DNA from 4 places in the Pseudomonas rhodesiae genome. Region 2 is predicted to be linked to each of the others. Evidence: predicted binding sites of a transcription regulator. Region 2 holds the regulator's gene; each other region holds the start of a gene.
What was found. The regulator FliA, encoded in region 2, starts transcription of late flagellar genes. The targets are predictions, from matches to a motif close to CTAAAGTTTNNNNNNNNNNNGCCGNTAA.

Region 1 (7,382 bases), 1.1 Mb from region 2:
GTACGAGCGCCTGACCGGCGAACATGCGCCGTACAACCTCAAGTTCGTGACCAACGGCGTATCCTGCACCACCGTCAGTATCATCACGGCGGCGCTGGGCATTCGTGACCTGGACGCCATCACGGCGGCGGATATTCAGCAGATCCAGCAGATCCACCTGTTGCTGGTCATGTACAACGCCATGCAGCCTGGGGTGTTTGCGTTGTCCGGCTGGGATCTGGTGGGCGCGCTGCCGCTGGCGGCGGATGAGGTGGCGCACCTGATGCAGGACGGCGACACGCGCTGGATTCATCGCGGCGCCTACGACCTGGTAGACCTGAACCCGGAAGCGCAACTGTCCGCCGGCCTGATGCCGCGCTCAAAGAGTCTATACGGCAGCCTGAACCAGCAATTGCAAGACCCGCAGTCATTCGCCTCGCAACTGCAGAAAATTCTCGCCGTGCGCCGCGCTTATGACATTGCCGCCAGCCGCCAGACTCTGGTCCCGGATGTGGAGCATCCAGGGTTGCTGATCATGGTCCACGAACTGCCGGCGGGTAAGGGCACGCAAATCACCGCGCTGAACTTCGGCGCCACGCCCATCACCGAAACCTTGCACCTGCCCAACATTGCGCCGGGCCCGGTGGTGGACATTATTAATGAGCGGGTCGAAGGCGACCTGACCGAAGACGGGGCCTTTACCATCACTCTGGATGCTTACGAGGGCCTGGCGTTGCGGGTGGTGAGCAGCACGCCGATGTAGGGGAGAGGGCCGCTTCGCGTCTCAGTGCGGGGCAAGCCCTAATGCCAGTCAGCTAAGGCTCAGTTGATCCAGCCCGGGCAATGGGTATTAAAAGTGGGAGGGAGCTTGCCCCCGATGGCGGTGTGTCAGTGGCAGAGAGGCTGACTGACCCAGCGCTATCGGGGGCAAGCCCCTTCCCACATTCCCGCTCACCACAAAAAACGCCCAATGGGCCCGCAGGCGCCGGGCCGATGGGGTCTTCCGGAGGGCATCAGACCACGAAGCGATTGACCAACTGGTTCAGGTTCGCCGCCAGCTTCGACATCTCCCCACAGGCGCTGGCCGTCTGGCTGGCACCGGCGGCGCTTTGGGTGGCCAGTTCGCGGATGCTCACGAGGTTGCGGTCCACTTCACGCGCGACATGGGATTGTTCTTCCGAAGCGGTGGCGATCAGCATATTGCGTTCGTTGATCTGGATAATCGCCGCTGCAATCTGATCCAGCGAACTGCTGGCTTCCTGGGCCACCCCGAGGGATTCGGTGGCCAGTTCCTTGCTGGTGCCCATGGCCTTGACCGCGTCGTCGGATTCGTTCTGGATTGCGGCGATCATCTGCTCGATCTCCTGGGTCGACACCTGGGTACGGTGCGCCAGCGCGCGGACCTCATCGGCAACCACCGCGAAGCCACGGCCTTGCTCACCGGCACGCGCGGCTTCGATAGCGGCGTTAAGGGCCAGCAGGTTGGTCTGTTCGGCAATGGCGCGGATTACTTCCACCACTTTACTGATGCTCTGGGCGCGGTTGGACAGGCCCTGGATCTGCTCGCTGGTGTTTTCCACATTACCCGACAGTTTTTCGATGGAGCGCAGCGTCTGCGTGACGCGCTCCAGGCCCACTTCGGTGAAGCCCTGGCTGCGTTTGGATTCCTGGGCGGCGGACTCGGCATTGCGCGCCACTTCATCCACGGCCGCGCTCATTTCGGTAACAGCGGTGGCCGCCTGATTCACTTCATCGTTTTGCGATACCAGGCCACGGCTGGACTGTTCTGTGACGGCGGTCATTTCTTCGGAGGCCGCGGCCAGCTGTGCGGACGAGTCGGAAATCTGCAGGATGGTGTTGCGCAGGTTGGTCTGCATCTGCGCCAGCGCTTTCAACAGTCGACCGGCTTCATCCGTGCCATGCACACTGACTTCTTTGGACAGGTCACTGTTAGCAATACGTTCGGCCACCGACAGAGCATCGCCAATTGGCGAGGTGATGCTGCGGGTCAACAGGAACGCCAGGCCGGCGGTCATCGCCATCACCAGTACGATCAAGCCAATTACCAGCCAGGTGCCGGCGTTGAAGGTGTCCGTGGCGGCTTGGCCGGCTTTCGCTGCACCTTCGTTGTTGAAGTCGGTCAGGGCCTTGATCTGGCCTTCCATGGCATTGGTCAGCGGGCGGATGCCGCTGGCGACCAATTTGACGACGCCAGCGGTGTCACCCTGCTTAAGCAGCGGCTCCAGCGCGTCCAGCTGTTTGGAATAACCGTCAGCCGAGGTTTTCACGGCGGTGAACAGGGCACGTTCCTGATCGCTTGCAATAAGTGGTTCATAGTTGGATACCGCATCGCTGAATGCTTTGCGATAGCCCGGAAAATCCGCCAGCGTCTTCTGAATCGTTTCAGGGTCGGCCACGGCCCGCTGGGTTTCCAGGCGCAGGCGCAATACCGCCGAGTTCATCAGAGCGGTTTGGCGGATGCTCGCCATCCAATTGAGTTCCACATCCTTTTCCGAGTCACGCAACTTGCCCATTTGCAAAATGGCAATTACGCCGAGTACCAGCACTAAGGCGATGATCGCGGAAAAAAACAACGTGGCACGGGGGGCAAGGTTCAGGTTTCTCAGGCGCATGGGGCGTACTCATAAGGAGGAAAGCGAGCAGTTCTTACAAGCTATCGGCCAGGCGCCGCAAAATTGAATACCCACGGGCAGGAGCGGACGACTGGTAGGGATGAGGGTAGTCTGAAAATACCCAATCGCCATGGCGTCGACGTGAGAGCAGTCAAGGCGACGTTTCACCCAAACCGGGGTCCACGCGCTCGCCGATATCCTTGAGGCGCGCCAGTTGGTCTACTACGCTGGGCGCTTCGTCCAGGCAACTGACGAAGGTCCACAGATAAGTCATCACCGCATACACATGCCCGGCCTTCACCGCAGGGGAGAGCGCCAGCTGGGTAATCGCGACCACGAACAGCAAGGCCGCCAACAGCCCGATGGTGAGAAAGGCGACGGCCTCACGGTCTGACAAGCGAATGCGCAATCGTGACAGCACCCGGTAATGACGGCGTAGCGTATGAGCGCCGACTTGCTCCACTAGGCTGATTTCCTTTTCCAGTCGGTTGTTCAGGCGCTCATGCAGTCGTTGATTGCGCCGCGCAAAGCCTGGCACCACCATCAAACACAGCCCCAGCGCTCCAAGGCATGCCAGCCCGACCCAGGGTTCGATCGCCAGCAGCATGGCGGCGGCGCCAACGATGGAGACCAATGCGGTGGCAATCGTGGGCACGTGCTTCTCAAAGAAGTCCACAAATTCCCGTGCCAGTACCACCCTCGCGGCAGACTTGGAGGTGCTGTGGCGTTGCAGGCGCTGATTGAGGATCACCGGCACCGCAAGGTCAGCATAGATGCGGGTAAATGTTCGCGTATCCAATGCGCGTCTCGCCGCGCCGACTACCCAGAAACCCAGGACCACGGCGGCATAGAGCAGTGCGCTCTTGCCATCGCCACGAATAATGGCGTCCACGGCAAACCCCGCGAACAAGGGGTAAGCCAGCAGTAAGGCATTTTCCAGCGCCACCAGGGACAGGGTGCAGAACAACTTGCCGGGGTAGGCTTTGGCGATGGCTTTGAGCGTCTGGCTGGCCGATTGTTGGCCGATCTGGCGGCTGGGTTCGTTCAGTAATGGCGGTGTGACGGACGGCATGGGGCACCTGGTGTGCGTAACGTACGGGGTTGAGGCAGGGATGTACCGGCATACAGGCCGCGCGTGATGTCGAGCAGGTAGCGCGTCTCTGCTGTCATCAATAACAGGTCGGTTTGCACTTCTTCGATCACCATCTCCAGGATGATCAAGATGCAAATGGCCGGCGCCAGCAGCAGCCAGTGGTAGTAGCACTGGGTAAACAACGAGGCCACAACCCCGATGATCCACAGCGACAGCACCAGGCGCGGCGCGTGTTTTTGCAGGGGAATCCAGAAGCGCTGTAGCTTCCTGAGCTTAGCGCTGCAGCACTTTATAGAGTCTTCCAGTTGCGTCAGGTCAAGCGTGGTCCGGTCGCGAATAGAGTTAGACATGGATGCAATCCGTGGGTGAATTACAACGGTGGTGTAGGTGGCCCGGTCAGCGCCTGCGCAGGCAACACGCGGTTCAGCCAGGCCAGATTGATATGTTTGACTTGCACCCATTTGCCGTTCTGGGGCGTTCCTTCGCAGCTTTTAAAAGCGATACAGCGTCCTTGTGTGTCCAGTAAGGCGAAATGGCGATAGCGTTCAACGCCCTTGAATCCGAGGACAAAAAAACACATGCCTGCACCTGGGGAGGTTGGGTTTCAGATAGCGACCGGTCGTTCTGGCCACGTCAGTTCGAACAGGCTGCCGCCACCCTCAAGATTGCGGCAGGTCACGCGGCCCTCGTGGGCCATGGCAATGGCGCGCACCACCGCCAGGCCCAGGCCGCTGCCGCCCTGGGCACGGGAGCGAGAGCTTTCCCCACGCTGGAATGGCTCGAAGATATGCGCGGCGAACGCTTCGTCGATGCCCGGCCCTGCATCCGCGACGCTCAAGGTATTGACGCCGTCCAGGCTGCCCAGGCTCACCGTGACGGTGCCTGGAGTGGCGTGCCGCTTGAGGTTGTCGAGCATGGCTAGCAGGGCCTGACGTATGCGTGCGGGGTCGCAATGCACCGGTTGCTTGAGCAGGTCCATATGCAGGGTGAATCCGCAGGCTTGCAGGCCCGGTTCGAACAGACGCGCGTCAGCCTCGATCTCGTCAGCCAAGTCGGCCCGTTGGATATGCACATCCAGGTAACCATTGTCTGCCAGGCCCACGACCCGCAGGTCTTCGATCAGTCGGGTCAGGCCCTCGACCTGGCCCAGCAGGCTGTAGAATTGTGCTTGATCCGGAGGAAAGACCCCTTCGGCCAACCCTTGCAGGCGACCGCGCAGGATAGTCAGCGGGGTGCGTAGTTCATGGGCAATCGCGGCATTCCAGAATGACTGCTCTTGGGCCATGCGCTTCAAACGTGCGGCCATGCTGTTGAAGTCATCCACTAGCACGCCGGCCTCGGCCAATGCGCGATCGGACGCCGTCGCCCGGGCATCCAGGTCGCCGTCGGCAAGGCGGCGAAGGCTGGCCGCCACCGAGTTCAACGGCATCAGAATGCGCCGGGACAATTTGATCGCCACCACCGCCCCCACTGCCAGGCTGATCGCGGTAACCAATCCCATCCAGAGCCACTCGACCCCGGTTGGCAGCCACTCGTCCACATCGATATCCGTGGGTGGCCAGAACATCCAGAGCAGCGCGTAGAACACATAGGAGCCGACGACCGCGAGGGCGATCACGCAGAGCACCACGGCAGACATCGACAGAATAATCTGCCGGCTCAAGCTATTGGCGGTCCTCATGGCTGGCTCCCGAACCGGTAACCCACCCCGCGGATGCTCGCAGGCACACCTTGCAGGCCCAGGTCTTCGATCTTGCGGCGCAATTTGCTGATATGGCTGTCCACCGTACGCTCCAGGCTATCGCTCTCGGGCGAGCACAGCGCAAGCAACTCGGCGCGACTGAATACGCGCCTGGGGGCTTTGGCCAACTGCGCCAACAAGCGGAATTCCGTCGCGGTCAGGCTTAATGCGTGCTGTCGTGTGCCGATTCGCACGCTGACTTCATGGCTGTCGACGTCGATTTCAAAACCCTCCACCCGTAACACGCGCTGGCCGCTGCCATAGCCCTGGTCGCGGGAGCGGCGCAGGACTGCCTGGGTCCTGGCCACCACCTCGGCGGGGTTGAAGGGTTTGACGATGTAGTCGTCGGCGCCGATGCGTAGCCCCATCAACTTGTCCATGTCCTGGTCCTGTGCGGTCAGCATGATCACCGGGGTGTTGCCACGGTGGCGGATCTCGGCCAGTACCATCCAGCCATCCAGTTGTGGCATCAACACGTCCAGCAGCACCAGGTCGGGCTTGAGGGCTTGATGCAGCTCCAGCGCGCGCCGCCCATCCAGGGCATGGACGGTCTGAAAGCCACTGCGCTTGAGGTAAGCGGCGAGGATGTCGGCGATTTGCGGCTCGTCTTCGGCGATCAATACCAGAGCCTGGGATTGAGTGGCGAAGTCCGCTGGTGTCGAAGTCAGGTGCGATTCAGTCATGGTCGGCTCGGTGGTGCGGTTCGATGGTCGCAGTATGGCCAATTACCACGGGGCGACGAAGCCTACTGTGCAGCACATGCGTGCGCTTTCATGGGAGGTTTTATGGAGGAATGATGGAGACGCGGGATTATTTGCGTATACGGTACTCAGCCAGGTTGGGCGCCGCACCCGAGGCTGCAGAGTGGCGCGAATACCGCTACGCTGGCGCGTCCCATCATAAACAGGAGAGTGTGATGCGTATCGAAGACCTGCCACGAGAAGGCGGTTGCCGCTGTAATCGCGTGCGTTTGCGCGTGGCCCATGCACCGGTGATGACCATGGCCTGTCATTGCACCGGCTGCCAAAAGATGAGCGCCAGTGCGTTCTCTTTGAGTGCGCTATTCACCGCGGATGCGTTTACCGTCACCCAAGGTTCCCCGGTGATCGGTGGCCTGCACGGCGCGGACCGCCATTACTGCTGCCCCCACTGTATGAGTTGGTTATTTACGCGCCCCCATGGCATCGGCGGCTTCGTTAACGTGCGGGCAACGATGTTGGACAGCGCGGCCGATTTTGCGCCGTTCATGGAGACCTGGACCTGTGAAAAGCTGCCGTGGGCGCTCACGCCGGCGGTCGAAAGCTTCGCGCAATTGCCCGCGCCCGAGGACTTTCCACGCTTGATGCAGGCCTATGCCGAGCTGACCTCGCACTGATCTCAGTCGATCAGCGCCAGCAGGTCGGTGTCGCCCACATCCTGGCCCGCCTGGGTCAGCAGGGTGGTTACCTGGCCTCGGTGGTGGGTCTGGTGATTGAAAAAATGCACGATGAGACTGGCGAATGGTTTGTTGGCGCCAACGCCGCGCATATTGTGGTAGTGCAGGCGCTGATCGAGGTCGCTCTCGGTCAGGCTGTGAGCCCAGTCGATAATCATCTGGTCCAGCCAGGCGCGCCGTGCGGACAATTCATGCAGGTCGGCGAAGGCCAGTTGTTTGAGGTCCGGGGGCAGGGCGACGCTGCTCAACGGGGCCAGCGCCGGGTAGTCGGCAGGGTGCTCGGCAAAGCGTTTGAGCCACACGGTGTCGCCCAGGATCAGGTGGTTGAGGGTGCCGAAGATCGAACCGAAGAACGCGTGACGGTCCATGCGTAAGTCAGCGTCGCTCAGCCTGCCGGCGGCGGCGTAGACCTTGCGGTTCATCCACTGGTTGTAGGTGGCCAAGAGTGTGAAATGTTCGATGCGGTTCATGTGCCATGCCCGGGGGTGGAGGACCGAGCCA
Region 2 (7,382 bases):
GCTGGCGCAGACGCACGCACAGGTGCCGCTGCGGGGCGGGCAACCGGTGCAGGCGCGGGGCGCCCGAACGTCGAGGCACTCGTGGGAGCCGGTGCGGCAACAGGTGTCGGGGCCGGCGCGGGGGCGCTGAATAGGCTGCGACGGTTGCTGCGGGAAATGCTGTGGACTTTCTCGCACAACAGTTGCTTGACCTTCTCGGGGTTGCGCGAGATGTCTTCGAAATTCTTCGGCAGGAAGTCCACCGCCCCTGCGTCCAGGGCGTCGAGGGTCACTCGGGCGCCTTCATGGGTCAGCGAGGAGAACATCAACACCGGAGTCGGGCAGCGCTGCATGATGTGCCGCACCGCGGTGATGCCGTCCATCATGGGCATCTCGTAGTCCATGGTGATGACATCAGGCTTCAACGCAATGGCTTGATCAATCGCCTCTTTACCGTTGGTGGCCGTGCCGACCACCTGGATGCTTGGATCGGCGGAAAGAATTTCCGAGACGCGGCGGCGGAAGAAACCCGAATCGTCCACCACCAGGACCTTGACTGCCATAAACACTCCGTTAGGCGGGGCGGGCAATACCGCCCTGCCCCGCCAGAATCAAATACGCCGAGCGGCGTAACGCTTGAGCATGCTCGGAACATCGAGAATCAGCGCGATTCGACCGTCACCGGTGATGGTCGCACCCGACATGCCCGGGGTTCCCTGCAGCATTTTGCCCAAAGGCTTGATGACCACTTCTTCCTGGCCGACCAACTGATCGACCACAAAGCCGATGCGTTGAGTGCCCACGGAGAGAATCACCACATGGCCTTCGCGCTGTTCTTCATGAGCCGCCGAAGCCACCAGCCAGCGCTTGAGATAGAACAGGGGCAACGCCTTGTCGCGCACGATCACCACTTCCTGGCCGTCCACCACGTTGGTGCGCGACAGGTCGAGGTGGAAGATCTCGTTGACGTTGACCAGCGGGAAGGCGAACGCCTGGTTGCCCAGCATCACCATCAGGGTCGGCATGATCGCCAGGGTCAACGGCACCTTGATGACGATCTTGGAGCCCTGGCCCTTGGTCGAGTAGATATTGATCGAACCGTTGAGCTGGCTGATCTTGGTCTTGACCACGTCCATGCCCACGCCACGGCCCGACACGTCGGAGATCTCGGTTTTGGTCGAGAAGCCTGGGGCGAAGATCAGGTTGTAGCACTCGGTGTCGGTCAGGCGGTCGGCGGCGTCTTTGTCCATCACGCCACGCTTGACCGCGATGTTACGCAGGATGGCCGGGTCCATGCCTTTGCCGTCGTCGGTAATCGACAGCAGGATATGGTCGCCTTCTTGCTCGGCCGCCAGGATCACTTTGCCGCCCCGGGACTTGCCCGCGGCTTCGCGTTCTTCCGGGGTTTCCACGCCGTGGTCGACGGCGTTACGCACCAAGTGGACCAGCGGGTCGGCCAGGGCCTCGACGAGGTTTTTGTCGAGGTCGGTCTCTTCGCCCACCAACTCCAGGTTGATCTCTTTCTTCAGCTGACGCGCCAGGTCGCGAACCAGGCGTGGGAAGCGGCCGAAGACTTTCTTGATCGGCTGCATCCGCGTCTTCATCACGGCGGTTTGCAGGTCGGCGGTAACCACGTCGAGGTTCGACACGGCCTTTTGCATGGACTCATCGCCACTGCTCAGGCCCAGGCGCACCAGGCGGTTACGCACCAGCACCAGTTCGCCAACCATGTTCATGATGTCGTCCAGGCGCGCAGTATCGACCCGCACGGTGGTTTCGGCTTCACTGGCAGGCTTGTCGGCCACCGGCGCGGCGGCGGCCCGTGCAGGCGCGGCAGCCGGAGCCGCCGCCGCGGGCTTGGGTGCTGCGGCAGGCGCCGCGGCCTTGGCGGCGACCGGTGCAGGTTTGGCGGCGGTAGCGGCGGCCGCAGACGCGGCCAGCGCAGGCACTTCGCTGAATTTGCCCTTGCCGTGCAAATCATCCAGCAACGCTTCGAATTCATGATCGGTGATCAGCCCGTCACCGGCAGGTGCCGCAGCGGCTGCCGGCTTGGCATCAGCCGGCGCGGCGGCGGTGGCCGCGACTTCCGGCAACGCGTCGGCGGCGAAGGTGCCCTTGCCGTGCAACTGGTCGAGCAACGCTTCGAACTCGTCGTCGGTGATATCGGTGCTGGCAGCCACAGCGGCCGGTGCAGGCGACGCGGCGGCAGGCGCCACGGCATCGGCGGCGAACTGGCCTTTGCCATGCAACTGATCGAGCAGGGACTCAAATTCGGCGTCGGTGATGTCTTCGCTGGCCGGTGCTTCAGCCGAGGTCGGGGCCGCAGCGGCCGGCGCTTCGGCTTCGGCCTTGACCGCGCTGAGGGAGCTGAGCAGCTGTTCGAATTCACTGTCGGTCACGTCCGGTTCCGGCGCCGGTTCAGGCTCCGGCACGGCCTCGACCACGGGCTCCGCCGACAGGTCGGCAGGCTCTGCATAGCGCGCCAGGGCGGCCAGCAGTTCCGGGGTGGCGGCAGTGATCGGCGCACGTTCGCGCACTTGGCTGAACATGCCGTTGACCGCATCGAGCGCTTCGAGAATCACGTCCATCAACTCCGAGTCGACGTGACGCTCACCCTTGCGCAGGATGTCGAACACGTTCTCGGCGATGTGGCAGCACTCCACCAGCTCATGGAGCTGGAGGAAGCCGGCGCCCCCTTTTACAGTATGAAAACCGCGAAAAATTGCATTGAGCAGGTTCGCATCATCCGGGCGGCTTTCCAGCTCGACCAGTTGTTCGGACAGTTGCTCTAAAATTTCGCCGGCCTCTACAAGGAAATCCTGAAGGATCTCTTCATCGGCGCCGAAGCTCATGTGGGTGCTCCTTAGAAGCCTAAACTGGATAACAGGTCATCTACGTCATCCTGACCTGACACAACGTCTTCACGTTTATCGGCATGAATCTGCGGACCTTCACCCTTGGCGAGATGTTTTTGTGGATCTTTTTCCGAGAGGATCGCTGCGCGGTCATGTTCGATGCCGGCAAAACGGTCAACCTGGCCGGCCATGAGCACCAGTTTGAGCAAGTTGCTTTCCACTTCGGTGACCAATTGCGTCACGCGCTTGATCACCTGACCGGTCAGGTCCTGGTAATCCTGAGCCAGCAGAATATCGTTGAGGTTGCTGGACACCGTGCGGTTGTCCTGCTCGCTGCGTGACAAGAACCCTTCGACCCGGCGCGCCAGCTCGCGGAACTCTTCAGCCCCCACTTCCCGGCGCATAAAGCGCCCCCAGTCGGCATTCAGGGCCTGAGCTTCGGTGGCCATGCCGTTGACCAGAGGCGTGGCGTTTTCCACCAGGTCCATGGTGCGGTTGGCCGCGGCCTCGGTCAGCCTGACCACATAGGACAGGCGTTCGGTGGCATCCGTGATCTGCGAGATTTCCTCGGCCTGGGGCATGTGCGGGTCAATCTGGAAATTGACGATTGCACTGTGCAGCTCGCGTGTGAGCTTGCCCACTTCCTGGTACAGGCCTCGGTCACGGGTCTGATTGAGCTCATGGATCAACTGCACCGCGTCGCCGAAATGGCCTTTTTCAAGGCTGTCGACCAGTTGGTGAGCATGTTTTTTCAGGGTGGACTCAAAGTCTCCCTGTGACGTTTCTTTGTGCTCCATAGCTCCCCCGCGATGGCATTAGCCGTGGATGCGTTCGAAGATTTTTTCGATCTTCTCTTTCAACGCCTGTGCAGTGAATGGCTTGACCACATAACCGTTAACACCGGCCTGGGCGGCCTCGATGATCTGCTCGCGCTTGGCTTCGGCGGTTACCATCAGCACCGGCAGGTTGCGCAGTTTTTCATCGGCGCGCACCCAGCGCAGCAGGTCGATACCGGTCATGCCCGGCATGTTCCAGTCAGTCACCAGAAAGTCGATGCCTCCGCTGTTGAGGATCGGCTGTGCAGTGATGCCATCGTCCGCCTCGACCGTGTTGGTGAACCCAAGGTCACGCAACAGGTTTTTTATGATCCGCCGCATCGTTGAGAAGTCATCAACGATGAGGATTTTCATGTTCTTGTCCAATTCGACCTCCAAGCAGTCTTAAACGCGCCCAGCACCTGGACGCGCCATTTCAATCAACAGGCATTACACAAAAAGGACTGCCGGGGCCACCACGGGCCGAACCCGCGTAGGCCAATCACCCCCGCGGTATCGCTCTGCAGTGTCCCCACACTGCCTGTCAGCGCGCTCGCCACTCTCCCAAACGCCCCCGCAAGCGGGCGGCGCACTGGCTGTGCAACTGGCTGACTCGCGATTCGCTGACCCCCAGGACCTCACCGATTTCCTTGAGGTTCAGCTCTTCGTCGTAGTACAGCGCCAACACCAATCGTTCACGCTCCGGCAAATTGGCGATTGCGTCCGCCAACGCCCCCTGGAAACGCGCATCTTCCAGGTCGCGCGACGGCTCCATGTGAGCGCTCGCGCCGTCCTCGTGCAGCCCTTCGTGTTCGCCGTCCTGGAGCAGGTCGTCGAAACTGAACAGGCGGCTGCCCAAGGTATCGTTCAAAATCCCGTAATAATCGTCGAGACTCAATTGGAGTTCGGCCGCAACTTCATGATCTTTAGCGTCGCGACCGGTTTTTGCTTCAATTGCACGAATTGCGTCACTGACCATGCGCGTATTGCGGTGCACCGAACGGGGTGCCCAATCACCTTTGCGCACTTCATCGAGCATCGCCCCACGGATACGGATACCCGCATAGGTCTCGAAACTCGCGCCCTTGGTTGCGTCGTACTTGGTCGACACTTCGAGCAGGCCGATCATGCCGGCCTGAATCAAATCTTCGACCTGCACGCTGGCAGGCAACCGGGCCAGCAAGTGGTAGGCAATGCGCTTGACCAGGGGCGCATAGCGCTCGATCAGTTCACCCTGGCTGTCACGCGCCGATTTCTTATAGAGGTTGTAGCCGCTCGATGTCATAGCACTGGTCCTGCGCTCGTCTGATGCACCAATCGCTCGACGAAAAACTCCAGATGCCCACGCGGGTTGGCGGGCAAAGGCCAGGTATCGACCTTCTGAGCAATAGCCTTGAACGCCAAGGCGCATTTCGAACGAGGGAATGCTTCGTAGACCGCACGCTGCTTTTGCACGGCCTTGCGCACACACTCGTCGTAGGGAACTGCGCCGACGTATTGTAAGGCGACATCGAGAAAGCGATCCGTGACCTTGGTCAACTTGGCGAACAGGTTGCGCCCTTCCTGCGGGCTCTGGGCCATGTTGGCCAGGACGCGGAAGCGGTTCATTCCGTAGTCACGGTTAAGGAGTTTGATCAGGGCGTAGGCGTCGGTGATCGAGGTGGGTTCGTCGCAGACCACCAGCAATACTTCCTGCGCGGCGCGCACAAAGCTGACCACGGATTCGCCAATCCCGGCGGCGGTGTCGATCACCAGCACGTCGAGGTTGTCGCCGATATCGCTGAACGCCTGAATCAGGCCGGCATGCTGCGCCGGGCTCAGGTGCACCATGCTCTGGGTGCCGGAAGCGGCCGGCACGATGCGGATCCCGCCAGGGCCCTGCAGCAGCACGTCGCGCAGCTCACAGCGCCCCTCGATCACATCGGCCAGGGTGTGTTTAGGCGTCAGCCCCAGCAGAACGTCGACGTTCGCCAGCCCCAGGTCAGCGTCCAGCAGCATGACGCGACGGCCAAGCTCTGCCAGCGCCAGGGACAAATTCACTGACACGTTCGTTTTTCCGACGCCACCTTTGCCGCCGGTCACCGCGATCACCTGTACGGGATGCATGCTGCCCATTTTATTTCTTTACCTTGTCTTGCTTAGACGCAGGCTACATGGCTTGGCCGCGTGAATCGCTTGCAGACCATCAATGTAGGTACATTGCATTGTGTTCATGTTGCTCAGCCCACCCGTTTTGCCGGGCTGTGGTAAAGATCAGCGAACATATCCGCCATCGCTTCCTCGCTCGGCTCGTCTTGCATTTGCACGCTGACTGCACGGCTGACCAACTGATGACGGCGCGGCAGATGCAGATCATCCGGGATCCGCGGCCCGTCGGTCAGGTAGGCGACCGGTAACGCATGACCGATAGCCAGGCTCAACACTTCGCCCAGGCTGGCGGTTTCGTCCAGTTTAGTCAGGATGCAACCGGCCAGCCCGCAGCGCTTGTAGCTGTGGTAGGCAGCGGTAAGAACCTGTTTCTGGCTGGTGGTTGCAAGCACCAGGTAATTCTTTGACTTGATGCCACGCCCGGCCAGGCTTTCCAACTGCATGCGCAGCGCCGGATCGCTGGCTTGCAGGCCGGCGGTGTCGATCAACACCACACGTTTGCGCAGCAGCGGGTCGAGGGCGTTGGCCAGGGATTGGCCCGGGTCGACGTGAGTCACCGGCACATTCAGGATGCGCCCCAGGGTCTTGAGTTGTTCCTGGGCACCGATACGGTAGCTGTCCATGCTCACCAGCGCGATGTTATGCGCGCCGTATTTGAGTACATAGCGCGCCGCCAGTTTGGCCAGGGTGGTGGTCTTGCCCATGCCGGCCGGGCCGACCATGGCGATGACGCCGCCCTCTTCCAGGGGTTCGATTTCCGGGGTGACGATCATGCGTGCCAAGTGGGCCAGCAGCATGCGCCAGGCTTGGCGCGGCTCATCGATTTCAGTGGTCAGGGCCAGCAGGTCGCGGGACAACGGACCGGACAGGCCGATGCGTTGCAGACGACGCCACAGGTTGGCTTGCTGCGGCTTGCTGCCTTGCAGTTGGTTCCAGGCCAGGGAACCCAGTTGCACTTCCAGCAGCTCGCGCAGGCCGTTGAGTTCGAAGCGCATCGAATCGAATACGCGCTGGTCGACGGCGGCGGCCGGTGCTGGCGCGGCGGGACGTGGCGGTTCGACGAAGGTCGGCTCCACCAGCGGCTCGGCGGCGGTCAGCGGCAGCCCGGCGAACAACTGGCGATTGGTGGTGGCATCGCTGTCGCCACGCATGCTCAGTTCAGCCTGGGCCGAGACGATGCGCGATGCAGTCTTGCGCAGTTCATCTTCGAGTTCCATGTTGGGAACGCGCGGCGCCAGCGCCGAGGGGGTGTAGTCCAGGGCAGCCGTCAGCTCGACACCGCCGGCAATGCGACGGTTACCGATAATCGCGGCATCGGCGCCCAGCTCATCACGGACCAGTTTCATGGCCTGACGCATATCGGCGGCGAAAAAACGCTTCACTTGCATAACCCACTACCCTCAGCCGTTGGGCCCTACTGTCGCGACGATAGTCACTTGCTTGTTGTCAGGAATTTCCTGGTAAGCCAAAACGTGCAAATTCGGTACTGCCAGGCGTCCAAACCGCGACAACATCGCTCGGACCGGGCCCGCCACCAGCAGAATCACCGGTTGGCCCTGCATTTCCTGACGCTGTGCGGCGTCGA
Region 3 (7,382 bases), 1.2 Mb from region 2:
GGGTTCATGGCAGTGGGCGAGGGCGCAGACTTGCTGGGGGCAGGTATGCCAATCAAGGCGCGCTACTTGCCGGATGCGACACAGCGGGATGTGTTGCAAGCACGCTATCGCCAGTTTCAAGGGCTCCTGAGCGCTGCCAAAACGTTGAGCGCCTGACTTTTTGCGGTGAGGGGGCTTGCCCCCCGATAGCGATGCGTCAGTGACAGTTGGGCTGACTGACCACTGAAGCGAGGGCAAGCCCCCCTCCCGCATTGTGGTCTTAAGTGATTTATTGATCCGCCAATGGCGGCAGTCGACGTTTGACCGGGGTTTTCTTGACGATGGCGGTGTTGGTTTCAGCGTAGGCATTGATACGGTCGAGGAGGGTGTCCAGGTGATCCATGGTGCGCACGTGCAGGCGCGCGATAAAGCAATCTTCGCCCGTCACTTTGTCGCACTCGGTGAATTCGGGAATCGCCTGGATCTGACGTTCTACCTCCTGCAATTTGCCCGGCAACGGGCGGATGCGCACGATGGCTTGCAGCAAATAGCCGAAATGTTTAGGGTCGATGGCGACGGTGTAATGAGTGAGCACACCGCGTTCCTCCAGGCGGCGCAAGCGCTCGCCCACGCTGGGGGAGGACAGCCCGGTGATGCCGGCCAAGGCTTTGAGGGACAGGCGTGAATCGTCCATCAAGGCGGTGATCAGCTGCTGGTCGATGGTATCGAGCATAGGTTTTGCCTAATAAATAAAGGTGAACACAGTGTTTTGCCTTTTTCAGGCGCTGGAGCGGCGAATAAGCAGATTGCCATAATTGAGCCTCACTTGAGGAGCTTCAATCATGGAACCATCCATTCGTCGCGGATCGTGGGAAATGATCGCCGCCATGCTTATCTCGGGCACTATTGGCTGGTTTGTGCTGGTGTCGGGCGTGTCGGTGATCGAAGTGGTGTTCTGGCGTTGTTTGTTCGGCGCATTCGCGCTGTTGCTGGTGTGCGCGCTGCTGGGGTACCTGCGCTCGGATCTGCTAAACGGCGCAGCACTCGGCTTAGCCATCATCAGTGGTGTGGCCATTGTCGGAAACTGGTTGCTGCTGTTCGCCTCTTATTCCCGCGCATCGCCATCAGCACGGCGGTGTACAACGTGCAGCCGTTCTTGCTAGTGCTGCTGGCAGCGGTGTTTTTGCGAGAAAGTATCACGCTGCAGAAACTGGTATGGCTGAGCATAGCCTTTGCCGGCATGCTGGCGATTGTCGCCGCCCATGGTGAGCAAACGGACGGTGGTGATTACCTTGCCGGAATTGCCCTGGCCCTGGGGGCAGCGGTTTTGTATGCACTGGCCGCGTTGATCATCAAACACTTGAAAGCGGTGCCGCCACATTTGCTGGCCTTGATCCAGGTGACTACCGGCGCGGTGCTGCTCGCCCCCTTGGTGCCATGGAATAGCATGCCGGTGACGACCACTGCGTGGGCGGCATTGCTCGCCCTTGGCGTGGTGCATACCGGGTTGATGTATGTGTTGTTGTACGGAGCGATTCAAAAGCTGCCGACGGCGCTGACCGGCGCGCTGTCGTTTATCTACCCGATCGCGGCGATCTTCGTCGATTGGATCGCCTTCGGGTATCGTCTGGGCTGGCTGCAATGGCTAGGGGTGGCGGCGATTCTGCTGGCGGCGGCGGGGTTGCAGCGGGGCTGGTGGTGGCCCGGCTCCCGTAGCGTCAGTGCGTGCCCTGATAGATAAGTTTGTCCGGGTTGAAGTGTTCGACCACGCTGCCGGGTTGCGGCAAGCCCAGGATGTGGCCCTTGATCTTGCCCACCACATGCATTTCACACGGCTTGCAGTCGAATTTCAGGGTCAGCACTTCGTCGCCGTGGATCAATTGCATCGGCGCCACCTTGGTCTTCACGCCCGTGACGCCCTTGGCCTGTTTAGGGCACAGGTTGAACGAGAAGCGCAGGCAGTGCTTGGTGATCATCACCGGCACTTCGCCGGTTTCTTCATGGGCTTCGAAGGCCGCGTCGATCAACTTCACCCCGTGGCGGTGGTAGAAGTCGCGGGCTTTCTGATTGTAGACGTTGGCCAAAAACGACAGATGCGCTTCCGGGTACACCGGCGGCGGTGTGGTTTCGGCCTTGCGCCCACCACGGGGGTGCGCCGCGATACGGGCGGCGGTCAGCGCTTCGATGACTTCGCGGCGCAGTGCCTTGAGTTGCGAGTTGGGGATGAAGAACGCCTGCGGCGCATCCAGCTCGATGGCAGTGGCGTGGTATTCGGTGGTGCCCAGTTGGCCGAGCAGGTCGCGCAAGGTATCCAGCGCCTGTTCCGGTTTGTTGGCCACGCCGAACGGGCCGGGCAGGGTGACGCTGGCGCTGATGCCTTCCTCGCTGGTCGCGGTGACGTGCAACTGCTCTTCACGCAAACGCGCGACCCAAGCAAGGCCGATACGGCGCTCGGCCGAGGTCTTGAGCAGCGCCTGCTGCCAGTTATGGTCGAGGTTGCGGTTCAGCGGATGGTTGGGGCGCAGTTGGTGCAGGCCGGCCGGCATTTCATTCGGCTCGACGCGATAGCGGTAGCGCTTCTGGCCGTCTTCCTCGAACTCGCCCTTGGGCTCGGCGATGTTGGCGCGGAACCCCACCACTTCACGCTTGACCAGCACGTTCAGGCCATCGCCATTGGACAGTGGCTCATGGGTAACCACTTGCAGGTCGCGCTTGCCGGCTTTTTCCACCAGACCCACCGGCAGCCCGGTGAAAGTCGGGGTGTCGAAGGCGCCGATGTCGATCTTGCGCTCGCTGACAAAGTAGTCGGTGCTGCCACGGTGGAAGGTTTTTTCCGGGTCGGGCAGGAAGAAATGCGCGGTGCGGCCGCTGGAGGCACGGGCCAGGTCCGGGCGGTCTTCGAGGATGTCGTCCAGGCGCTGACGGTAGTAGGCGGTGATGTTCTTCACATAGCCCATGTCCTTGTAGCGACCTTCGATCTTGAACGAACGCACACCGGCCTCCACCAGCGCGCGCAGGTTGGCGCTCTGGTTGTTGTCTTTCATCGACAGCAGGTGTTTTTCAAAGGCCACGACGCGGCCTTGGTCGTCCTTCAAGGTGTACGGCAGGCGGCACGCCTGGGAGCAATCGCCGCGGTTGGCACTGCGGCCGTTCTGCGCGTGGGAGATATTGCACTGCCCGGAGAACGCCACGCACAGTGCGCCATGAATGAAGAACTCGATGGCGGCATCGGTCTCGTCGGCGATGGTGCGGATTTCCTGCAGGTTCAGCTCACGGGCCAATACCAGTTGGGAGAACCCGGCCTGATCGAGAAACTTGGCGCGGGCCAGGGTGCGGATATCGGTCTGGGTACTGGCATGCAGCTCGATGGGCGGGATATCCAGCTCCATCACCCCCAGGTCCTGCACGATCAGCGCGTCGACACCGGCGTCGTAGAGCTGATGGATCAGCTTGCGCGCCGGCTCCAGCTCGTTGTCATGCAGGATGGTATTGATGGTGGTGAACACCCGGGCGTGGTAGCGGCGGGCGAACTCGACCAGTTGAGCGATATCGCTCACTTCGTTGCACGCGTTGTGGCGCGCGCCGAAGCTGGGGCCGCCAATATAAATGGCGTCGGCGCCGTGCAGGATGGCCTCGCGGGCGATGGCCACATCGCGGGCAGGGCTGAGCAATTCCAGGTGGTGCTTGGGCAAGGACATAGTTTTTTTAGTCAGGCTTGTCACGGTTGAGGCGCGCATTGTAGCCGTGAAATGCCTGACCGGCATCACTTCAAGCCTTGGCCGCCATCGCGGTGACTTCCACGCGCATGCCCTCTACCGCCAGCGCCGCGACGCCAACCGCCGCACGCACGGGCCAGGGCTTGGCGAAAAATCGTTTGTAGACCTCATTGAAGGCCGCGCGATCGGCCATATCCGTCAGATAAATGGTCAGGTGCATCACCCGATCCATGGAACTGCCGGCTTTTTCCAGGGCGACTTTCAGCGCTTGCAGCGTGCATTCGCTTTGCAGGGTGATATCCCCCAGTTCCAGGCTGCCGTCGGCGCGAGTCGGGATCTGGGTCGACACCAGGATACCGTTGAAGCCGACAACGTCGGAAGAAATGGACTCGGCATCCGGGTCCGGAGTGTAAGACAGATCGTGGTTGGCCATGGGCACCTCTGGTGGGCAAAAACACAAAGGCGCCATGGTCCTCGAAATCATTGGCCAGGGCAAACCGAGGGCTATGGCAATACGCTTTTTTGACGCCAGAAAATAAAAATTAAAGCCGCGTAAAGTCGCTAAATCCGGGGCCGATAGCTACTTTAAGAAGCAGGTTCTCCGTACGGCAGAGGGTTCGTCATGTTCAATAACGCATTAAAAACAGAACTGGCGGCCAGGAAGGCCGAAGTCAACGAATACAAAGGGCTGAACGCTGCGTTGGAGCGCTCCATGGCGGTGGTCGAATTCGACCTGAATGGCAAGGTGCTGCGGGCTAACGACAACTTCATGAAAACCATGGGTTATAGCGCCGATCAACTGGCCAACAAATCCCATCGCGACTTCTGCTTGCCCGCACTGACCAACAGCCCAGCCTACAGCGAGTTCTGGGCGGATCTGCGTGCCGGCAAATTTGTCTCGGGGACCTTCAAACGGGTGGGTGCCAACGGCAAAACCGTCTGGTTGGAGGCCAGCTACAACCCGGTGCTGGATGAACGTGGCCAAGTGCTGAAAGTGGTCAAGTATGCCCTGGACGTCACCAGCAAGGTCGAGCAGGAAGCCGCAACCCGCAGCAAACTCGCGGCGCTGGACCGTGCCATGGCAGTGATCGAGTTCGATCTGAGTGGCCATGTACTGGACGCCAATCCCAATTTCCTCAATGTCATGGGTTACTCCCTGGCCGAGCTCAAGGGCAAGCACCACCGCATGTTTTGCGAGCCGAGCCTGGTCAACAGTGGCGAATACGCCGACTTCTGGCGCCGCTTGAACAACGGCGAATTCTTCACCGGGCAATTCAAGCGCATCGGCAAACATGGCCGCACGGTGTGGCTGGAAGCCAGTTACAACCCGGTGTATGACCTGGACGGCACGCTGCTGAAAATCGTCAAGTTCGCCAGCGATATCACCGAGCGCGTGGAAAAATTCGAGGAAGACTCGCGCGGCGCCTCGCGTGCCTACCATATCTCTTCGGAAACCGAGCGGTTTGCCGAACACGGCACTCAGGTTATCCACGACACCGCCACGGAAATGCGCCGGATTGCCGAAAACATCGGCGCCTCTGCGCGATTGGTGGGGCAGTTGGGTGACCGTTCGGAGCAGATTACCGCCATCGTCAATACCATCCGCGGCATTGCCGACCAGACCAACCTATTGGCCCTCAACGCGGCCATCGAAGCGGCCCGCGCCGGTGACCAGGGGCGCGGCTTTGCGGTGGTGGCCGACGAGGTTCGCCAGTTGGCCGGTCGCACCAGCCGTTCCACGGCGGAAATCGCCGAGATGATCGGCATGATCCTGTCGGAAACCCGCGACGCGGTGAGCAGCATGAATGCCACCCAGGAAGGCGCGCAGCGTGGCGTCAACCTGGCGGATCAGGCGGGTTCGGTGATTCTGCAGATACGCACCAGCACCAGCGATGCCGTGAAGGCGGTGAGCATGTTTGCGTCGAAGCTGGATGAATCGGAAGTGATTCCGAAAACTGCGGTGGGCTGGGTTGGCTGACCGAGGGGCAGACCCGCGTGGGAGGAGGGGGCAGCCCCCTCGATCCACGGGGGTAGTTACTCTTTTACGTCCATGAATTCTTTGGCCCAGGCTACGTAGCTCTCGGGCAACGTATAGGTGTGGGTCAACTCGGTGGCACTGAGGTTCGAAGTGCTGTGGGTCAGTTGGCGTTGGGCGCGCAGGCTGTCGTAGGTCGCCTTGATCGCCGCGAAGTACGCGCCATGGCCGGCCACAATGACCCGCACACCCAGGCTGGCCAGGCGTTGCGCGTCGTTGAGTTTGGGATTGCCGTAGGTCACCAGCATCAACGGCACCGTGAGGTCTTCCGCAATTTTCTCCAAGTGCTCGAAGTCGCTGACGCCCACCATGCAGATGCCATCGGCACCGGCTTTCTGATAGGCCAGGGTGCGTTCGATCACCGCTTCGGTCGGTAATACGCCGGCGTTGGTGCGGGCAATGATCGACAGCTCTGGGTCAACCCGCGCTTCCAGCGCCGCGCGAACTTTACCGATACCTTCGTCTATGGAAATTAAATCCGTGGACTTGCGCCCGAATTGCGCCGGCAGCAGCGTGTCTTCGATGGTCAGTGCTGCAACGCCGGCACGTTCCAGTTCTTCAACGGTGCGCATCACATTCAGCGCATTGCCGTAACCGTGATCGGCATCGGCAATAAAGGGCAACTGCGCGACACGACCGATGCGGGTGGCTTGCTCAACGAACTCACTCAGCGTGATCAACGCAAAATCGGGGGCCGCCAGAACCTGCAACGAAGCCACGGAGCCGCCCAGGATACCGACCTCGAAACCCAGGTCGGCGGCAATCCTTGCCGACATCGGATCAAACACGGAAGCGGTTTCAACGCACGCAGGCGTTGCCAACAATTCACGAAAATTAACGCGCAAGGCTGAGTGGGACTTTTTTGGCATGATCTTTCCTGGTTGGGGCCATTGACGACATACGATCAATGCCTATTGGTAGACGTGTGAGACTACCACGTAGGAAAACGCGGGATTATGACGTTTGAGAATGGGGTATGCGGGAAGCACATAGGGCGGGGTTGATGATTTACATCCAAGACCCTGACACATAATTTAACATAATATACATTATGCGTAATTCGACGTTACATAATCATAGGCGATGCCCGTCACATTTCAACGGGCAAAACCCCTCGCGGTGTCAAACCTGAGCGAACCCGCCATCCACGAACATTTCGCTGCCGGTCATAAAACTGCTTTCGTCCGACGCCAGGAACAATGCGGCCGCTGCCACCTCTTCGGCTTGACCAATACGGCCCAAAGGAATTTGCCCAGTCATGTCGTCAATGATTGCGTCTTTCTGACCGGTGCCGTTCAATGCCAGGTCTAACCCCGGTGTCGAGATCGGTCCAGGAGAAATAACGTTGACGCGAATGCCTGTGCCTTTAAGGTCCAGCGCCCAGCTTCTGGCGAAATTGCGCAGTGCCGCCTTGGTTGCGCTGTAAACGCTGAATGCTGGTGTGCCCATGGTGCCAGTCGTAGAACCGGTGAGCATGATCGAGCCGCCAGCGCTCATCAGTGGCAGCGCGTTTTGCACGGTGAACAGTGTACCTTTGACGTTGATGCCGAATGTGCGGTCGAACGATGCTTCGGTAATTGAACCGATAGGCTCGAAATCACCTAGGCCCGCGTTGGCGAATAGCACATCAATCCGACCCTTAGTCGCCTTGA
Region 4 (7,382 bases), 2.8 Mb from region 2:
CGATCTGCGCGTTGCCCTCATCGTCAAGGCCGAGGCGGTGGAAGGTGCCGACAAACTGTTGCGCCTGACGCTGGATATCGGCGATGAGCGGCGCAATGTGTTCTCCGGGATCAAGAGCGCCTATCCGGAACCGTCCAAACTCGATGGTCGCCTGACCATGATGATCGCCAACCTCAAGCCGCGGAAAATGAAGTTCGGTATTTCCGAAGGCATGGTGATGGCGGCGGGGCCTGGCGGTGAAGAAATCTACCTGCTCAGCCCTGACAGTGGCGCCAAGCCGGGTCAGCGCATCAAGTAAATCTGCACAACAAGCCCTGTCGTTTCGGCGACGGGGCTTTGCAGCTAGCCTCCCTTCTTGCCTGCCGGATAATCAGGCTCTGTTTGTTTAATCAACCGGCATGACAACGATCTCAGCATGAACCTCATTCAACGTATCGACGCGCTGCTGCCGCAGACCCAATGCGGCAAATGCGGGCACCCAGGCTGCAAACCTTACGCCGAAGGAATTGCTAAGGGTGAAGCTATCAACAAGTGCCCGCCCGGTGGTCAGGAGACCATTGCTGGGCTCGCGCAATTGCTGAACGTGCCGATGCTGGAACTGGACACCACCCGAGGAGACGGGCCCGCCCAAATCGCCTTCATCCGCGAGGCCGAGTGCATCGGCTGCACCAAATGTATCCAGGCCTGCCCGGTGGATGCCATTGTCGGCGCCGCCAAACTGATGCACACGGTGATCATCGACGAGTGCACCGGCTGTGACCTTTGCGTGGCGCCCTGTCCGGTTGATTGCATCGAGATGCGTGCGCCGCTCAGCGTCGTTGCGCTTGTGGGTGGTTTGGCGAGCGATGATGAAGAACGCCTTGAGCGCGAGGTCAAACGCAGTCGCGCCCGTCGCCGCTTCGAACAACGTAACGCGCGCCTGCAGCGCGAAGAAGCACACAAACTCGCCGAACGCCTGGCCCGCTCCAAGCGCTCGGCACCTGTAGAAGTAACGACGATAGACGCAGCACAAGCAGCACGCGATGCGGCAGTGAAGAAGGCCAAGGTCAATGTAACCATGAGCCGTGCCCAACTGCACAAATCCTTGAAAGCCTTTGGGCATCCGCCGACGTTTGAGCAACAATCGCAACTGATTGTCCTCCAGCAGCAGTTCGAGGCGGCGGAGCAGGCCCTGGCAGCGCTGGAGTTCAGTGGCGCTCCGGTAGCCAAACAATCCAACCGCAATTCTGCTGACCTTAAACGCGCGAAGATTCAGCTGGCGATGCGCCGCGCCGAGTTGAAGAAGGCCCAGGACCAACAGGCCGACGCGCAGCAACTGGCGGATGCACAGCACAGACTCGATGAAGCTCAACGCCAGGTGGATTGCCATGGTGACTGAGCTGTAACAGGCACGTAACCTGGCCTTGCTGGCCTTTTCGGCGCGGCCATGACACACATTGATGCCCGTCAGGCTTATGCTGCTTGGACTATCGCTCGCAGAGCCTCACACAGGGCTCTCCACTTCGACATCCCGCTGACCGTCTGCAAGGAACATTTCGCCCCATGAATGCCGCAAAACGCCTGGAAATTTTTCGCAGGCTTCACGAAGACAATCCTGAACCCAAGACCGAGCTGGCTTACTCGTCACCGTTCGAGCTGCTGATTGCGGTGATCCTGTCAGCCCAATCCACGGACGTGGGTGTCAATAAGGCCACGGCCAAGTTATTTCCCGTGGCCAATACGCCTGAAGCAATCTATGCCCTGGGCGTTGAAGGGCTGTCGGAGTACATCAAGACCATCGGCCTTTACAACAGTAAGGCCAAGAATGTGATCGAGACCTGTCGCTTGCTGATAGAGCGGCACGGCAGCGAAGTGCCGCAAACCCGTGAAGCATTGGAAGCCCTGCCAGGCGTGGGTCGCAAGACCGCCAACGTGGTGCTCAACACCGCCTTTCGACAACTCACCATGGCCGTGGATACGCATATTTTCCGAGTCAGCAACCGCACCGGTATTGCTCGCGGGAAAAACGTGGTGGAGGTGGAAAAGCAACTGATGAAGTTCGTGCCCAAGCCCTACCTGCTCGATTCCCACCACTGGCTTATCCTGCATGGACGCTACGTCTGCCAAGCCCGAAAGCCCCGTTGCGGGAGCTGTCGGATCGAAGATTTGTGTGAATACAAAGACAAGACATCCGACGATTGAGGAATCATTGATTTTCTTCATCTTACGATTGAAAAAATCTTTTTTACCCGCCCGCGGATTATCGTTATAAGGAGCGCCAACGGCAGTCTTAGCCTGGAGTTAACCTTATGAGCACTGGCAAAGAACAATTGGAAATCGAAGACGACCTTGTGGAGTCGGATGACGATGGAACTGATGCACCTGTTGCAGAAGTGGCCAAGACCAACCTGAGCAAACGCCGCACCATCGACAATCTTCTGGAAGAGCGACGCTTGCAAAAGCAATTGGCCGATTACGATTTCGACCTCTGACCAAGCGGTCGATCACCGGAAGCCTCCCTGACGGAGGCTTTTTTCTGCCGGTTACCCTGACTATATAGGGCGTTATGCCCTCCCCTACACCAGACCGTTGCGCTGAGCCAGTTCGATCAGGTCCACCAGGGAGCGGGCATTGAGCTTGAGCAGCAAGCGTGTCTTGTAGGTGCTGACCGTCTTGTTGCTAAGAAACATACCGTCAGCGATCTCCTTGTTGGTCTTGCCACGGGCCAATTGCTGCAACACCATCATCTCACGCCCCGACAGACGCTCGACCATATCGGCCTCGCTGGCATTCCCCATGGTGGAGCGCACCGAATTCAGCGCCTGGTTGGGGAAGTAGCTGTAGCCGGACAGAACCGCCTTGATGGCGCTGAGCAGCTCGGTCAGATCCTGCTGTTTACACACATAGCCGGCGGCTCCCGCCTGCATGCAGCGCATTGAAAAATGCCCAGGGGCTTGAGACGTGAGCACCAGCACCTTGAACGGCGCGGGCTGTTTGGTTGAGGACAGCCTGCAAATAACTTCCAGCCCGTCAAGCTTGGGAATTCCAATATCCAGTATGACAATATCCGGCATATGTTCCCGTGCAAGTTGCAACGCATCGACACCGTTATCAGTCTCGGCAACGACTTCATAACCATGACGCTCCATTAGCATACGCACAGCAAGACGAATGACAGGATGATCATCCACGATCAGCACTTTATTCATAAGAAAGTCCAATTTCGCTGTTCGAATTATTCAGAGCAAGCACAATAGCCTAGTCGTTTCCTAGTTGGCATAGCGTCCCCCCCCAAGCAACAGCAAGCAGAGACCCAACCCACAGCCATAAGGGAATTGCCCTACAAAAAAACACCAAGTCGGATGTATCTAGTTTTATGCAGCCTTTCAGACCTTTCCGGGGGCTTACATAACTTGAATAAAATCTACGGGTGACTCTGCACACACGGTAACCCAGCCCCACATGACTTTCAGGAAATGCCCCTTGCCAGAGCAAAGTAGGCGCTGACGCAGATGGAAAAAAATCGTTTGTTTCAGTTCCAATAAACATATTTGCTTACACCCTGAATTCCTACAGAACTTTCCCTAATCACACTCACATAACCTCTGTATGAGTGAATTTTCTGTAAGACCAGTTCCCGATTAATTATAAAATTCTTCGCACTCCTACAAATCGCTCACCACCATCTGTGCAAAAAAATGTTCAGTACAATTTTTTGCGAATAGAACTTACAGATTTTAAACGTGATAAACATTCCGTATTTCTAAAACATCCAGGCGAAAAAAAGCCCCTTAAACAAGGGGCTTTTTTTAAGCGTATCCGCGACTCAGAACAACGAGCGACCTTTGTTGGCAGCAATGCGCATACGCAATGCGTTCAACTTGATAAAGCCAGCAGCGTCTGCCTGGTTGTAAGCGCCGCCATCTTCTTCGAAGGTGGCAATGTTGGCATCGAACAGCGACTCATCCGACTTGCGACCAGTGACGATCACATTGCCCTTGTACAGCTTCAAGCGCACAACACCGTTCACGTGAGCTTGGGAAGCGTCGATCATCTGTTGCAGCATCAGACGCTCCGGGCTCCACCAGTAGCCGGTGTAGATCAGGCTGGCGTACTTGGGCATCAGCTCGTCTTTGAGGTGCGCCACTTCGCGGTCCAGGGTGATGGACTCGATAGCGCGGTGCGCGCGCAGCATGATGGTGCCGCCCGGTGTTTCGTAGCAACCGCGGGACTTCATGCCCACGTAGCGGTTCTCGACGATATCGAGACGGCCGATACCGTGCTCGCCGCCGATGCGGTTCAAAGTGGCCAGTACAGTGGCCGGGGTCATCTCGACGCCGTCCAGCGCCACGATATCGCCGTTACGGTAGGTCAGTTCCAGATACTGCGGGGTATCCGGCGCCTTTTCAGGGGAGACGGTCCAACGCCACATGTCTTCCTCGTGCTCGGTCCAGGTGTCTTCCAACACGCCGCCTTCATAGGAAATGTGCAGCAGGTTGGCATCCATGGAATACGGGGATTTCTTCTTGCCGTGGCGCTCAATCGGGATTGCGTGCTTTTCGGCGTAATCCATCAGCTTTTCACGGGACAGCAGGTCCCATTCGCGCCAAGGTGCAATCACCTTGACACCAGGCTTGAGCGCATAGGCGCCCAGTTCGAAACGCACCTGGTCATTGCCCTTGCCGGTGGCGCCATGGGAAATGGCGTCGGCGCCGGTTTCGTTGGCGATTTCGATCAAGCGCTTGGCGATCAGCGGGCGTGCGATGGAGGTACCCAACAAGTACTCGCCTTCGTAGACGGTGTTGGCGCGAAACATCGGGAAAACGAAATCGCGGACGAACTCTTCGCGCAGGTCGTCAATGTAGATCTCTTTCACGCCCATGGCTTGCGCCTTGGCACGTGCAGGTTCGACCTCTTCGCCCTGACCCAGGTCAGCGGTGAAGGTCACCACTTCACAGTTATAAGTATCCTGCAGCCACTTGAGGATCACCGAAGTGTCCAGGCCGCCGGAATACGCGAGAACGACCTTGTTTACGTCGGCCATGCCATCACTCCACGGGGTTGTACGGAAAGGCGTCGATTCTACCGATCAAAACCGTGGATTTACAGAGGCGCGACAGCAAATGAAGATAAAGCGACAGATTATGTCAATCTGGCGACCGATGGTCGCACCTTATGAGGTGTGCGCCGGATTGCTGGGTGCCGCGGCTTGGGGCGCCGGTTTCTCGGGGGCCGCCACTCTTTCCAACTGGATATTCACGCGACGGTTACGGGCGCGATTGGCGGCATTGGTGTTGGGCGCCAGAGGGTAGCTTTCACCGTAGAACCGCAAGGTGATCTGGGATTCCGGGATGCCATTGGCCTTGAAGTAATCCATGACCGCCAGGGCGCGCCGACGCGAGATATCGCGATTACTCAGGCGATTGCCGCTGTTGTCCGAATGGCCATTCAACTCGATATGGTTGACGGTCGGATCGGCCTTCATGAATGCGAGAATCACCGATAGCTTTTGCTTGGCCGCCGCATCCAGTTCGATACCGCCGCCGGGGAAGCCCACCACGGTCTGCTTGACCTGATCGAAGTTCATTGGCAGCAATTTAGTCGTACACAACTGATAGTCGCTGTAGGCCTTATTGAATTTCACCGGCAGTAAACGGATCTCCGAATACCCACCCTCGCGCCCGTAATGCCGCACAGTAGGCGAACGCCCTTCGAGCAAGCCGATGAACAAACGCCCGGCCTGGGCCTGAGAACTATTGAACAGGACGTCGCCGCTCCCGGCGCGCACCGCTCCCAGGTTTATGTCACCGCGACCCGGCTGCCAGGGAGCGGCAGCCGCCAGTAAGGTGGCCGATCCAGCACCCAGCGAACCGTTGAAGGCTTTCAGGCGAAATGTTGCCTGCTCGCCGGCCCGGCGCACGAACTCACCTGAGCCGAAATCAGTGATCGGCTGGGTTAGACGGCACTCGAACTGGTCACCTTCCACCTTCCACTCAATATTCTCCAGACGTGTCTGGAACGTGAGTGCCATCGCAGGCAGGCTGGCGAACACACTGAGCAGGGCTAGATAATGCTGGCGCACGGGAGGCTCCACTGGTTTCTACAACACTTCAAAGCGTCATACATCGTTAAGGCATACCCAGAGCTATCGGTCGTATCGCGCAAAACTTGATAGCGAGTGCCTGCGCGAGTCTTTTCCGGTAGCATTCCCAACAGATTGACCCGCCTGGAATCCCCAATGTCCGACCGCCTGACCCTGCTGCGTCCCGACGACTGGCACATTCATCTTCGCGATGGTGCTGCGTTGCCCCACACCGTGGCCGATGTTGCGCGCACGTTTGGCCGCGCCATCATCATGCCTAACCTGGTACCTCCGGTGCGTAATGCCGCCGAAGCCGACGCCTATCGCCAGCGTATCCTCGCCGCACGGCCGGCCGGCAGCCGCTTCGAACCGCTGATGGTGCTTTACCTGACCGACCGCACCCAGCCGGAAGAAATTCGCCAGGCCAAGGCCAGCGGTTTCGTGCACGCCGCCAAGCTGTACCCCGCCGGCGCCACCACCAACTCCGACTCCGGTGTGACCAGCATCGACAAGATCCTGCCGGCCATCGAAGCCATGGCGGAAGTCGGCATGCCGCTGCTGATCCACGGTGAGGTCACCCGTGGCGACGTCGATGTGTTCGATCGCGAGAAGATCTTCATCGACGAGCATATGCGCCGGGTGGTGGAGTTGTTTCCGACGCTCAAGGTGGTGTTCGAACACATCACTACGGCCGATGCCGTGCAGTTCGTCACCGAGGCCCCGGCCAACGTCGGCGCGACTATCACTGCGCATCATCTGCTGTACAACCGCAACCACATGCTGGTGGGTGGGATTCGTCCACACTTCTATTGCCTGCCGATCCTCAAGCGCAATACTCACCAAGTGGCGCTTTTGGATGCCGCCACCAGCGGCAATCCGAAGTTTTTCCTCGGCACTGACTCGGCCCCCCATGCCCAGCACGCCAAGGAAGCGGCGTGCGGCTGTGCCGGTTGCTACACCGCGTACGCCGCTATCGAGTTGTATGCCGAAGCATTTGAACAGCGTAACGCGCTGGACAAGCTCGAAGGCTTCGCCAGCCTCAATGGCCCACGCTTCTACGGCCTGCCGGCCAACACAGATCGCATCACCCTGGTTCGTGAAGACTGGACCGCCCCTGCCAGCCTGCCGTTCGGCGAGCTGACTGTCATCCCGCTGCGCGCCGGTGAAACACTGCGCTGGCGCCTGCTGGAGGAAAGCAAGTGAGTGAAGACCATTACGATGACGAACACGAGCACAGTGGTGGCGGTTCCCGCCACCCGATGGCCGAGCGTTTTCGCGGCTATCTGCCGGTTGTCATCGACGTAGAAACCGGTGGGTTCAA

Region 1: the regulator FliA is predicted to act here: its motif matches at 2,654-2,681, upstream of HRH33_RS14440 (methyl-accepting chemotaxis protein).
Region 3: the regulator FliA is predicted to act here: its motif matches at 4,248-4,275, upstream of HRH33_RS13950 (methyl-accepting chemotaxis protein).
Region 4: the regulator FliA is predicted to act here: its motif matches at 6,125-6,152, upstream of HRH33_RS06620 (flagellar protein MotY).

Annotation. Positions count from the first base shown of each region.
Region 1 is NZ_CP054205.1:3,174,734-3,182,115, reverse strand. It holds gene treS (maltose alpha-D-glucosyltransferase) at 1-742, shown strand, start outside; gene HRH33_RS14440 (methyl-accepting chemotaxis protein) at 993-2,612, opposite strand; gene HRH33_RS14435 (ABC transporter six-transmembrane domain-containing protein) at 2,764-3,684, opposite strand; gene HRH33_RS14430 (hypothetical protein) at 3,657-4,055, opposite strand; gene HRH33_RS14425 (hypothetical protein) at 4,076-4,285, opposite strand; gene HRH33_RS14420 (ATP-binding protein) at 4,310-5,386, opposite strand; gene HRH33_RS14415 (response regulator) at 5,383-6,129, opposite strand; gene HRH33_RS14410 (GFA family protein) at 6,363-6,821, shown strand; gene HRH33_RS14405 (DinB family protein) at 6,824-7,351, opposite strand.
Region 2 is NZ_CP054205.1:4,252,107-4,259,488, forward strand. It holds gene HRH33_RS19145 (protein-glutamate methylesterase/protein-glutamine glutaminase) at 1-542, opposite strand, end outside; gene HRH33_RS19150 (chemotaxis protein CheA) at 591-2,831, opposite strand; gene HRH33_RS19155 (protein phosphatase CheZ) at 2,843-3,631, opposite strand; gene HRH33_RS19160 (chemotaxis response regulator CheY) at 3,650-4,024, opposite strand; gene fliA (RNA polymerase sigma factor FliA) at 4,194-4,934, opposite strand; gene fleN (flagellar synthesis regulator FleN) at 4,931-5,764, opposite strand; gene flhF (flagellar biosynthesis GTPase FlhF) at 5,869-7,185, opposite strand; gene flhA (flagellar biosynthesis protein FlhA) at 7,198-7,382, opposite strand, start outside.
Region 3 is NZ_CP054205.1:3,076,385-3,083,766, forward strand. It holds gene xylB (xylulokinase) at 1-156, shown strand, start outside; gene HRH33_RS13930 (Lrp/AsnC family transcriptional regulator) at 269-712, opposite strand; partial or broken gene HRH33_RS13935 (DMT family transporter) at 822-1,720, shown strand; gene HRH33_RS13940 (peptidase U32 family protein) at 1,698-3,677, opposite strand; gene HRH33_RS13945 (RidA family protein) at 3,748-4,128, opposite strand; gene HRH33_RS13950 (methyl-accepting chemotaxis protein) at 4,318-5,673, shown strand; gene HRH33_RS13955 (isocitrate lyase/PEP mutase family protein) at 5,730-6,599, opposite strand; gene HRH33_RS13960 (SDR family NAD(P)-dependent oxidoreductase) at 6,853-7,382, opposite strand, start outside.
Region 4 is NZ_CP054205.1:1,492,905-1,500,286, reverse strand. It holds gene metG (methionine--tRNA ligase) at 1-298, shown strand, start outside; gene rsxB (electron transport complex subunit RsxB) at 416-1,378, shown strand; gene nth (endonuclease III) at 1,543-2,181, shown strand; gene HRH33_RS06635 (PA3496 family putative envelope integrity protein) at 2,289-2,471, shown strand; gene HRH33_RS06630 (response regulator transcription factor) at 2,556-3,188, opposite strand; gene HRH33_RS06625 (argininosuccinate synthase) at 3,806-5,023, opposite strand; gene HRH33_RS06620 (flagellar protein MotY) at 5,153-6,061, opposite strand; gene pyrC (dihydroorotase) at 6,218-7,264, shown strand; gene rnt (ribonuclease T) at 7,261-7,382, shown strand, end outside.